DNA from 2 places in the Bradyrhizobium sp. LCT2 genome. Region 1 is predicted to be linked to the other one. Evidence: predicted binding sites of a transcription regulator. Region 1 holds the regulator's gene; the other holds the start of a gene.
What was found. The regulator PhoB, encoded in region 1, activates phosphate uptake and scavenging genes when phosphate is short. The targets are predictions, from matches to a motif close to TGTCATNNANCTGTCAT.
Positions count from the first base shown of each region.

Region 2: EI171_RS14020 (phospholipase C) is a predicted target of PhoB. The motif match lies at 3,135-3,151, and genes of this name have one in related genera.

Region 1 covers NZ_CP034432.1:1,544,378-1,549,668, reverse strand. Annotated here, with positions in the region: gene argF (ornithine carbamoyltransferase) at 1-664, opposite strand, end outside; gene EI171_RS07920 (aspartate aminotransferase family protein) at 664-1,872, opposite strand; gene EI171_RS07915 (GcrA family cell cycle regulator) at 2,327-2,836, shown strand; gene phoB (phosphate regulon transcriptional regulator PhoB) at 3,070-3,777, opposite strand; gene phoU (phosphate signaling complex protein PhoU) at 3,800-4,516, opposite strand; gene pstB (phosphate ABC transporter ATP-binding protein PstB) at 4,528-5,291, opposite strand, start outside.
Region 2 covers NZ_CP034432.1:2,862,561-2,867,851, forward strand. Annotated here, with positions in the region: gene EI171_RS14005 (efflux RND transporter permease subunit) at 1-779, opposite strand, end outside; gene EI171_RS14010 (efflux RND transporter periplasmic adaptor subunit) at 792-1,985, opposite strand; gene EI171_RS14015 (ABC transporter substrate-binding protein) at 2,229-3,020, shown strand; gene EI171_RS14020 (phospholipase C) at 3,206-4,912, shown strand; gene EI171_RS14025 (cytochrome-c peroxidase) at 4,926-5,291, shown strand, end outside.

The DNA.
Region 1 (5,291 bases):
CGACACAATCGGCGCCGCGCACGGCGGCTTCCGGATCGGTGCCGAGCATGATCGGCGCGCCTGAAGCCTTGATCCAGTCGCGCATCGCCTTCTTCGGCGCAAGCTCCGGAGGCGTTGCGACGTTGAGCTGAAACTTGAAGCGCTCCGCGGCATGCGCCCAGGACGCCAGCACGTTGTTGTCATCGCCGGTCCAGGCCACCGTCCGGCCCTCGATCGGGCCGCGGTGCTCCTGATAGGTCAGAAGGTCGGCCATCACCTGGCAGGGATGCGAGCGCCGGGTCAGGCCGTTGATGACGGGCACGGTCGCGTTGGCCGCAAGCTCGAGCAGGGCGTCGTGGTTGAGGATGCGGATCATGATGGCATCGACATAGCGCGACAGCACGCGCGCGGTGTCGGCGATGGTCTCGCCGCGGCCGAGTTGCATCTCGGCGCCGGTGAGCATGATGGGCTCGCCGCCGAGCTGGCGCATGGCGACGTCGAACGACACCCGCGTGCGGGTCGACGGGCGCTCGAAGATCATCGCCAGCGTCTTGCCTTCGAGCGGCCTCACCGGCTGATGCGCCTTCTGCTTCGCCTTCATGGCGGAGGAGGCATCGAGCATGCTCTTGAGCTCCGACAGCGGGAGCTCGTTGATATCGAGGAAGTGCTTCGGCGACTTGCTCATCAGCTTGCCGCCCGCTTGGTCTGACTGGACGAGATCGCGGCGCAGGCGCGTTCGAGCCGCCCGACGCTGTCCTCGATCTCGGCTTCGGTGACGATCAAGGGCGGCAGGAAACGCACGACATTGTCGCCGGCGCCGACCGTGAGCAGCTTCTCGTTGCGCAGCGCCGCGACGAGATCGCCTGATGGCACCACGGCCTTGATGCCGATCAGGAGGCCCTCGCCGCGCACCTCGCTGACGACATCGCCATGACGGTCGATCACGGAGGCGAGCTTCTGCTTGAGCAGCAGCGACATCTTCTGCACGTGATCGAAGAAGCCGGGCTTCAGCATGACGTCGAGCACGGCATTCGCAGCCGAGATCGCGAGCGGATTGCCGCCGAAGGTCGATCCGTGCGAGCCGGGACCCATGCCGGCCGCCGCGTCCGCGGTGGCCAGGATCGCACCGATCGGGAAGCCGCCGCCGAGCGCCTTGGCCAGCGACATCACGTCAGGTGTGACGCCGGTACGCCGATGCGCGAACAGATCGCCGGTGCGGCCCATGCCGGTCTGCACCTCGTCGAAGGCGAGCAGCAGGCCCTTCTCGTCGCAAAGCTGGCGCAATGCCTTGAGGAACGCAGGCGTTGCGGAACGCACGCCGCCCTCGCCCTGAATCGGCTCGATCAGGATGCCGGCGGTCTGCGGACCGATTGCCTTCTTCGCGGCCTCGATGTCGCCATGCGGGACCTGGTCGAAGCCATCCATCGGCGGACCAAAACCTTCGAGATATTTTGCAGATCCCGTCGCAGCCAGCGTCGCCAGCGTGCGGCCATGGAAGGCGCCTTCGAAGGTGATGATGCGGTAACGTTCCGGATGCCCCTTGGAGAAGTGATGATGGCGGACCAGCTTGATCACACCTTCCAGCGCCTCGGCGCCGGAATTGCAGAAGAACACGAAGTCCGCGAAGCTTTCATTGCACAGGCGCGCAGCGAGCTTCTCGCCGTCCGGACTCTGGAACAGGTTCGACATGTGCCAGAGTTTTGTGGCCTGCTCCTGCAGCGCCTTGACCAGCGCGGGATGGGCATGGCCGAGCGCGTTCACGGCGACGCCCGAGGTAAAATCGAGATAGCGATCGCCATTGGTCGCAATCAGCCAGCAGCCTTCGCCGCGCTCGAAACCGAGGTCGGATCTGGCGAAAACGGGAAGCAAATGCGGCGCTGCGCTGTTAGTCATGACGATCACTTGATGTTGCGGACGGCCTGAACACGCTCACGCAGCGCACCATTGACCGGCCCGGAAAACGAAACGTGCCGCCTTTTAAGGGCGGCACGTGACACTATCTTATGCCTGGTGAAACCGGTGTCAATGCCGCCCGAAAGCCTCGCGAAACGCTGAATCCGTAGTCTTGCGGAGCCGAAATTGCGGGGTTTTCGCCACGGAACATGTGGAAGCGAGTCGGCGGACTCTTGCGCGTGAGTCACGCCATATTGTAGCGTTTGGCTTGTCAGATACGACATCTCGTGCAGTGTTTCTGATCCTCTAAGTCCTCATGTACCGGCGTAGACGTTCGGGCGTTATCGGCGCGCCCGGCGAGCCTTAAGGGATTCTGACGGCACGGGTTTTTCGAGGCTTAGGCATTCGCCGCGAGGCGCCAGGATGGCAGCCGCACGGCGAGGGAAAGGGTGCAATGACGGTTTTGACCTGGTCCGACGATCGCGTCGAGCAGTTGAAAAAGCTCTGGGAGGCCGGATTATCGGCCAGCCAGATCGCAGCCGAGCTCGGGAACGTGACCCGCAATGCCGTGATCGGCAAGGTACACAGGCTCGGCCTATCCGGCCGCGCCAAGAGCCCCTCATCGGCGGCTCCGCGGCCGCGCAAGGCGCGCCCCGCGCAGCACATGATGCGGGTGAGCCGCCCCATTGCGCGCGGCAACACCGCGCTGGCGCAGGCCTTCGAGGTCGAGGTGGAGGCCGAACCGGTCACCTACGACAACGTGGTGCCGATGAGCCAGCGGCTGTCGCTGCTGGAGCTGAACGAGGCGACCTGCCACTGGCCGGTCGGCGATCCCTCGAGCCCGGATTTCTTCTTCTGCGGCGGCAGGGCGCTGTCGGGCCTGCCCTACTGCGCGCAGCACTCGCGCGTGGCATATCAGCCCGCCGCGGATCGCCGGCGCGCACCGGCGAAGCCCTCGCGGTGAGTTTGTCGCTCTAGCTGATTGCAAAGACGGCGCCGTCACGCGATGACGGATCGACACACTCCGATGTCGTCCCGGCGAAGGCCGGGACCCATAACCACCAGCAGATGTGGTTACGGGGACACGGAGTTACCCTTGTCGCGCAAACAATTGCGCCCTGGGGTTATGGGTCCCGGCCTTCGCCGGGACGACACCGATATCGTGGCGACAGCTCGCCAAACCAACTCGCCCCTAGCTTACGTCTGCTCCGCCTTCGCAAAGCGATCATCCAGCGCGTAGCCGGCTCCGCGGACGGTGCGGATGGGATCCTGCTCGCGGCCGAGATTGAGCAGCTTGCGCAGGCGGCCGATGTGGACGTCGACGGTGCGCTCGTCGATGTAGATGTCGCGGCCCCAGACGCTGTCGAGCAGCTGCTCGCGCGAGAACACGCGGCCGGGATGCTCCAGGAAGAACTCCAAGAGGCGATATTCGGTCGGGCCGAGGTCGATCGGCCGGCCCGAGCGCGCGACGCGGCGCTTGTCGCGATCGAGCTCGATGTCGCCATAGGCCAGCACCGTTGCGAGCCGCTCCGGGCTTGCGCGCCGCAGCAGGCCCTTCACGCGCGCCAGGAGCTCCGGCACCGAGAACGGCTTGACGATGTAGTCGTCGGCGCCGGTCGCAAGACCCCGCACCCGCTCGCTCTCCTCGCCGCGCGCGGTGAGCATGATGATCGGGAGCTGCTTGGTCTCGGGCCGGGTCCGCAGCCGGCGGCACAGCTCGATGCCTGACAGTCCCGGCAGCATCCAGTCGAGTACGATCAGATCGGGGATGTGTTCCTTGAGGCGGGTGTCGGCGTCGTCGCCGCGCATCACCGTCTCCACATCATAGCCGTCGCCTTCGAGGTTGTAGCGGAGAAGCTCGGTGAGAGCTTCCTCGTCCTCAACCACCATAATGCGTGCGCCCATGGTGTCGTCGCTCCTTAAGTCTTCAGGTATTCGGGACCGTCGTGGCGAAGGTCGTCATGTCGCCCTTCGGCCGCTTGTCGGTGATCGCCTGGCCCTCGATCATGTAGAACACGGTCTCGGCGATGTTGGTGGCGTGGTCGCCGATCCGCTCGATGTTCTTGGCGCAGAACATCAGATGGATGCAGAACGAGATGTTGCGCGGATCCTCCATCATGTAGGTGAGGAGCTCGCGGAACAGCGAGGTGCAGATGGCGTCGACTTCCTCGTCGCCCTTCCACACCGCCATCGCCGCCGGCAGATCATGCGCGGCATAGGCGTCCAGCACCGACTTGACCTGCTGCTGCACGAGGTCGGTCATGTGCTCGAGGCCGCGGAACAGCTTGAGCGGATGAAAATCCGTCTCCAGCGCCGCGACGCGCTTGCCCATGTTCTTGGCGAGGTCGCCGATGCGCTCGAGATCGGTCGCAACGCGCATGGCGCCGACGATCTCGCGCAGATCGACCGCCATCGGCTGGCGGCGGGCGATGGTGAGCACGGCGCGCTCCTCGATGCGCTTCTGCAGCGCGTCGAGCTCGGTGTCGGTGGCGACGACGCGCTGGCCGAGCGCGACGTCTCGGCGGATCAGCGCGTCGACGGAATCGACGATCATGCGCTCGGCGATCCCGCCCATCTCGGCGACGAGCCGGGTGAGCTCCTGGAGGTCGGTGTCGAAGGCCTTTGCGGTATGTTCAGAACCCATGTCCCGTCTCCTCAGCCGAACCGGCCGGTGATGTAATCCTGCGTGCGCCGGTCGCTCGGCGACGTGAAGATCTTGCTGGTGTCGTCGAACTCGATCAGCTCGCCGAGATACATGAACGCGGTCTTGTCGGAGACGCGCGCCGCCTGCTGCATGTTGTGGGTGACGATCGCGATCGTGTAGTTCTCGGACAATTCCTGGATCAGCTCCTCGACCTTGGCGGTCGAGATCGGGTCGAGCGCCGAGCAGGGCTCGTCGAACAGGATCACCTCGGGCCGCACCGCGACGGTGCGGGCGATGCAGAGGCGCTGCTGCTGGCCGCCGGAGAGCGACAGGCCGGAGGCGTTGAGCTTATCCTTGACCTCGTTCCACAGCGCGCCGCCGCGCAGCGCCTTCTCGACGCGGTCGTCCATCTCGGACTTCGAGATCTTCTCGTAGAGGCGGATGCCGAAGGCGATGTTTTCGTAGATCGTCATCGGGAACGGCGTCGGCTTCTGGAACACCATGCCGACGCGGGCGCGCAGCAGGTTGAGGTCGAGCTTGCCGTCGAGGATGTTGGTCTGGTCGAGCATGAGCTGGCCGGTGGCGCGCTGCCCCGGATAGAGGTCGTACATCCGGTTGAAGATGCGCAGCAGGGTTGACTTGCCGCAGCCGGACGGGCCGATGAACGCGGTGACGCGGTTGGTGCCGAGCGTCAGGTTGATGTTCTTCAGCGCGTGGTGCTCGCCGTAATAGAAGTTGAGGTTGCGCACCGTCACCTTGGCCGGCGCTTCCGGCA
Region 2 (5,291 bases), 1.3 Mb from region 1:
TCGCCGCTGGTGCCTGACTTGACGATGATGTTCTCGAACTGGCTGGTGTCGTCGAGCCGGCCGTTGACGTTGAGCGTGTACTGGAACGCCTGGCCCGGCGGCGTCGGCGGCGCGCCGACCTGGCCGGCGGAGACCTGCTGGCTCTGCTGCTGGATCGCCTGGATCACGTCCTGCGGCACGAGGCCGCGGACTTGCAGCTTGTTCGGGTCGAGCCACACCCGCATCGAATACTGGCCTGCGCCGAACACCGTGACGTTGCCGACGCCGGGCAGGCGCGAGAGCTCGTCGCGGATGTTGATGGTGGCGTAGTTGCTCAAATAGAGACTGTCGAACCGGGAGTCCGGCGAGGTCAGCGTCACGAACAGCAGGATCGAGGTCGATTTCTTCTGGACGGTGACGCCCTGGTTCTGCACGGACGTCGGCAGTTGCGACAGCGCGCTGGAGACGCGGTTCTGCACCAGCACCTGCGCGAAGTTGAGGTCGGTGCCGATCTTGAAGGTCACGGTCAGCGTATAGGTGCCGTCGGAGCCGCTGTAGGACTGCATGTAGAGCATGTCCTCGACGCCATTGACCTGTTGTTCGATCGGCAGGGCTACCGTGTCGATCACGGTCTTGGCGCTGGCGCCGGGATAGCGCGTGGTGACCTGCACGGTCGGCGGCACCACGTCGGGGTATTGCGCGATCGCGAGGTTGAACAGCGCGACGCCGCCGATCAGGATCATCAGCAGTGCGATGACGTTCGAGAGGACCGGCCGCTCGATGAAGAATTTTGAGATCATGGCAGGCAGCTCCTACTTGGCAGACGCCTGCGGCTGCTCGATCTTCGTCACTTGCGGGTCGATCTTCTGGCCCGGGATCACCCGCAGCAGCCCCGCGATCACGACGCGGTCGTCCGGCTTCAGCCCGCTCTCGATCACGCGCAGGCCGTTATCGGTGGGGCCGATCTGCACCTTGCGCTGCTCGACGACGTTGTCGCCATTGACCACCAGCAGATAGCGGCCGCCCTGGTCGCTGCCGAGCGCGGTGTCGGGAACGAGGAGCGCGCCCTTCTCCTGGTCGAAGGGCACGCGGACGCGGACGAAATAACCGGGCAGCAGCACCCGCTTGTCGTTGGGGACGAGGCCGCGCACGGCAAGCGTACCGGTCGACTGGTTGAGGGTCGGCGAGACGTAGTCGAGCTTGCCTTCATGCGGATAGCCGGTCTCGTTCTGGAGCCCGACTTGAATCGGAAATTGCTTGAGGTCGGTGGGCGTCAGTCCCCGGCGGGCCGCTTCGGCGCGGATGCGTAGCACGTCCTGCTCGTTGACGGTGAAGTTCACCCAGATCGGGTCCATCGCGACGATGGTCGCGAGCTGGGTCGGGGAGGAGACGCCGACGAGCTCGCCGATCGAGACCATGTGGGCGCTGACGACGCCGTCGAACGGCGCGGTGACCTTGGTGTAGCCGTAATTGACCTCGGCGATCCTGGTGTTGGCCTGCGCCTGCAGGAGATTGGCCTGCGCGTTTTCGCGGGTCGAGGTCGAGGTGTCGAGGGTGGCCTGCGAGACCGCCTGCCGCTGCACCAGATCGCTTTGCCGCTTGAAGTCGGCCTCCGCCTGCCGGAGCGAGGCCTGGGCGCCGGCCTCGGCCGCCTGGGCCTGCTCGAGCTTCAGCTTGTAGGTCTCGGGCTCGATGGTAAAGAGCTGGGTGCCCTGCTTGACGAAGGTGCCGTCCTGGTAGTCGATCGACTGCAGGAAACCCTGCACGCGCGCCACCAAGTCGACATTCTTGATCGGCGCGGTGTTGCCGGTGGCCTCGACATAGCGCGTCACCGGCCGCTGCACGGGCGTCGCCACGTCCACCTTGGGCGGGGGCGGAGCCACGTAGGCGTTCTTGTCCTCGCAGCCGGCGAGCGCGATCGCGGCGGCCGTGGCGGCTAGCGCCCGTCCAACATGTCTCCACGCTCCATTGCGATGTGCGGGAGATGCGGGATTCGCGCGCGTCATTCGGTGGCCCCCGATTGCTGTCTGTCGGTGCGGCAGGCTACCAACAAATGTCCGGCCGTGGAACACCATAGCCATGGCGGTCGTCGGCCTTGCACTGCGAACGGCGGTGTGGCCTTTGACAGGTTTGTCATGACAAACCGCTTTTCACCGCGCGCACGATCGACCAGAATTGTGTCAAAGGTCGTGTGGCGGAAGCGAAGCGGTCGGGACGACGAGAACAAGAAAACGCGAGGAGAACATGAAATGTCCGCGTCCGTCCAATCGGCCCTCTCCGGTCTCGTTCTCGCGGCGGCGGTTGCCATGCCCGCGCTAGCCGATGGGCTGAAGGACGAGATCGCGCCGACCGGCAAGCTGCGGGTCGCGATCGCAATCAGCCCCGCAGGCGGCGCATTCTGGTCGACCAGGACGGAAACCGGCTATACCGGCGTGCCGGTGGAGCTCGGCAAGGAGATGGCGGCCCAGCTCGGCGTTGGTGTCGAATATGTCGTGCACCAAAATTCCGGACAGATCACCGACGCGGCCAGCAAAGGCACCTGGGATGTCACCTGGCTGCCAAAGGACCCCGAGCGCGAGAGCAAGATGATGTTCGGGCCGATCTACGAGGTCGCGGACGCCACCTACATCGTCAAGGCTGGTTCGAACGTGACCAGTTTTGCCTCGCTCGACCAGCCCGGCATCAAGGTCGCGGCCGTCAACGCCACCACCACCATGCGTGGCGCTGTCGCGCATCTCAGGAACGCTGAGGTCACCGGCTATCAGACCTATGACGAGATCTTCGGCCTCCTGAAGAGCGGCGAGATCGACGCCTTCGCGCTGTCGCGCGACCAGCTCAACAAGATGGCGCAGAAGATTCCCGGTACAAAGGTGCTGGACGAGACGTTCAAGAAGACGGTGACGGCCGTCGCGGTACCGCTCGGCCACAACCGGGCGCTGACCTTCGTCACCAAATTCATGAACGAGGCGACGATCAACGGCACCTTGCGCAAGGCCTATGACAACAATGGCCTGAAGGATTCTCCGATCCGCACCGAGTAGACGCCCGCTGTGGCGGGCTCCTCACCATGAGGGTCGAGGAAGGCAGCTTCGGGCAAATCGCCCGTGTAGAAAATCTTGTCTGAACAACTGCGCAAAGTGTCTCTTGCGTCAAACTGACACAGCTCTGTCATCGCGCGCCATTAACGTTCCCGGGGTCGGCGTCAATCCTTCGGGGCAACACAACAATGAAATCCAGATTTCTGACGACGGCCGCGATTTTCGCGGCCGCGACGGCACTCGCATGCGCCATGCCTGTTCTCGCGGACGATTTCGGTCGGGACCGCGATCATGATCACGATCGTCACCGTCATCCGCATGACATCCACACCGAGACGCCGATCAAGCATCTCGTGATCATCTTCAACGAGAACCGCTCGTTCGACCATTATTTCGCGACCTATCCGAACGCGGCCAATCCGTCCGGCTCTATACCCTTCGTGCCGAAGCCGCACACGCCGAAGGTCAACAACCTCGTCACGGCGAACCTGCTGGTCAACAACCCGAACAACAGCCCGGCCAACGGCACCGGCGCGACGGATCCGTTCCGTCTCGACCGCACCCAGGCCAACACGCGCTCGCAGAACCATGCCTACACGCCCGAGCAGCAGGCGGTGGACAACGGCAAGGAAGACCTGTTCCCGAAATTCACCGGCCGCGGCACGGCCGGCGGCGCCGGCGCGTTCGGCACCAACGGCCAGGTGATGGGCTATTTCGACGGCAACACCGTCACGGCCTTCTGGAACTACGCCCAGCACTTCGCCATGAGCGACAATCACTGGACCGACACGTTCGGTCCGTCCACGCCCGGCATGCTGGAAGTGGTCTCCGGCCAGACCAACGGCGCGCAGAACGTCGTCGGCACCTCGTCCTCGATCGCCGACGGCCAGGGCGGCCTGACGCTGATCGGCGACACCGATCCTGCCTACGATTCCTGCTCGAGCACGACCAGCACCGTGCTGATGACCAGCAAGAACATCGGCGATCTGCTCAACGACGAGCGCATCAGCTGGGGCAGCTTCATGGGCGGCTTCGACCTGACGCTCAAGAACGCCAACGGCACCACCGGTTGCGGCCGCAGCACCTTCTCGAGCAACGTCAACGGCACCATCGTGGACTACAGTCCGCACCACGCCTTCTTCCAGTACTACAAGTCGACCGCCAACCCGACCCATGCGCGGCCGAGCTCGGTCAATGCGATTGGCCATACCCACGACTTCAACGGCAAGGTTGATCCGGCCAACCACAACTACGATCTCGAGGACTTCTACGCCGCGGTGAAGGCCGGCAACTTCCCGGCCGTCTCCTACATCAAGATGCCGGCCTTCCAGGACGGTCACGCCGGCAATTCCGATCCGCTCGACGAGCAGGTGGGCAATGTCGAGCTGATCAACTTCCTCCAGAGGCAGCCGGAGTGGCGCGAGACCGCGGTCATCATCACCTATGACGACTCCGACGGCTGGTACGATCACCAATACGTCGCGCCGAAGAGCGCCTCCTACGATCCGACCGCCGACCAGGTCAACGGTCCGGGCCTGTGCGGTCTCGGCCCGCAGAAGCAGCCGGCGCCGAAGGGGCTTAGCGGCAAGCCGGTGAACGGCCGCTGCGGTCCGGGCACCCGCGTTCCCTTCATCGTGGTTTCGCCCTATGCGAGGACGAACTTCGTCAGCCACACCTACATCTCGCAGGCCTCGGTGGTGCGGTTCATCGAGGACAATTGGCTGCGCGGCCAGCGTCTCGGCGGCGGCTCGTTCGACGCCAGCGCCGGGTCGATCATGGACCTGTTCGACTTCGATCATGATCATCGCCACGATCTCCGGGTGGACGCGCTGTTCCTTGACCCGACCTCCGGCACTGTCATGACCAGCCCGCCGGACGAGCATCACCATCACTAAGACGCAAGGTCATATGAACAGCCGCACCATGTGGCTTTTCGGCGCCGGCCTGCTTTGTCTGGCCGGCGCCGTCTTTGCCGTCGCGACGCAGGGATTTGCGGAAGCAAATCCCGCGGGTGCGAATCCGAACCCGGTTCGTCTCATGCGTCCGCCGGCCGCTCCGCTCTCGGCGATGGCGCAGCTCGGCAGGGAGATTTTTTACGACGCCTCGCTGTCGTCCTCGGGCGCGCTGTCATGCGCGTCCTGTCACAGCCCGGATCACGCCTACGGTCCGCCCAATGACGAGCCGGTCATGCTCGGCGGCGCGACCTTGTCGCGCCCGGGCGCACGCGCGGTGCCGTCGCTGACATATCTCGATCGCCATCCGAATTTCAGCATC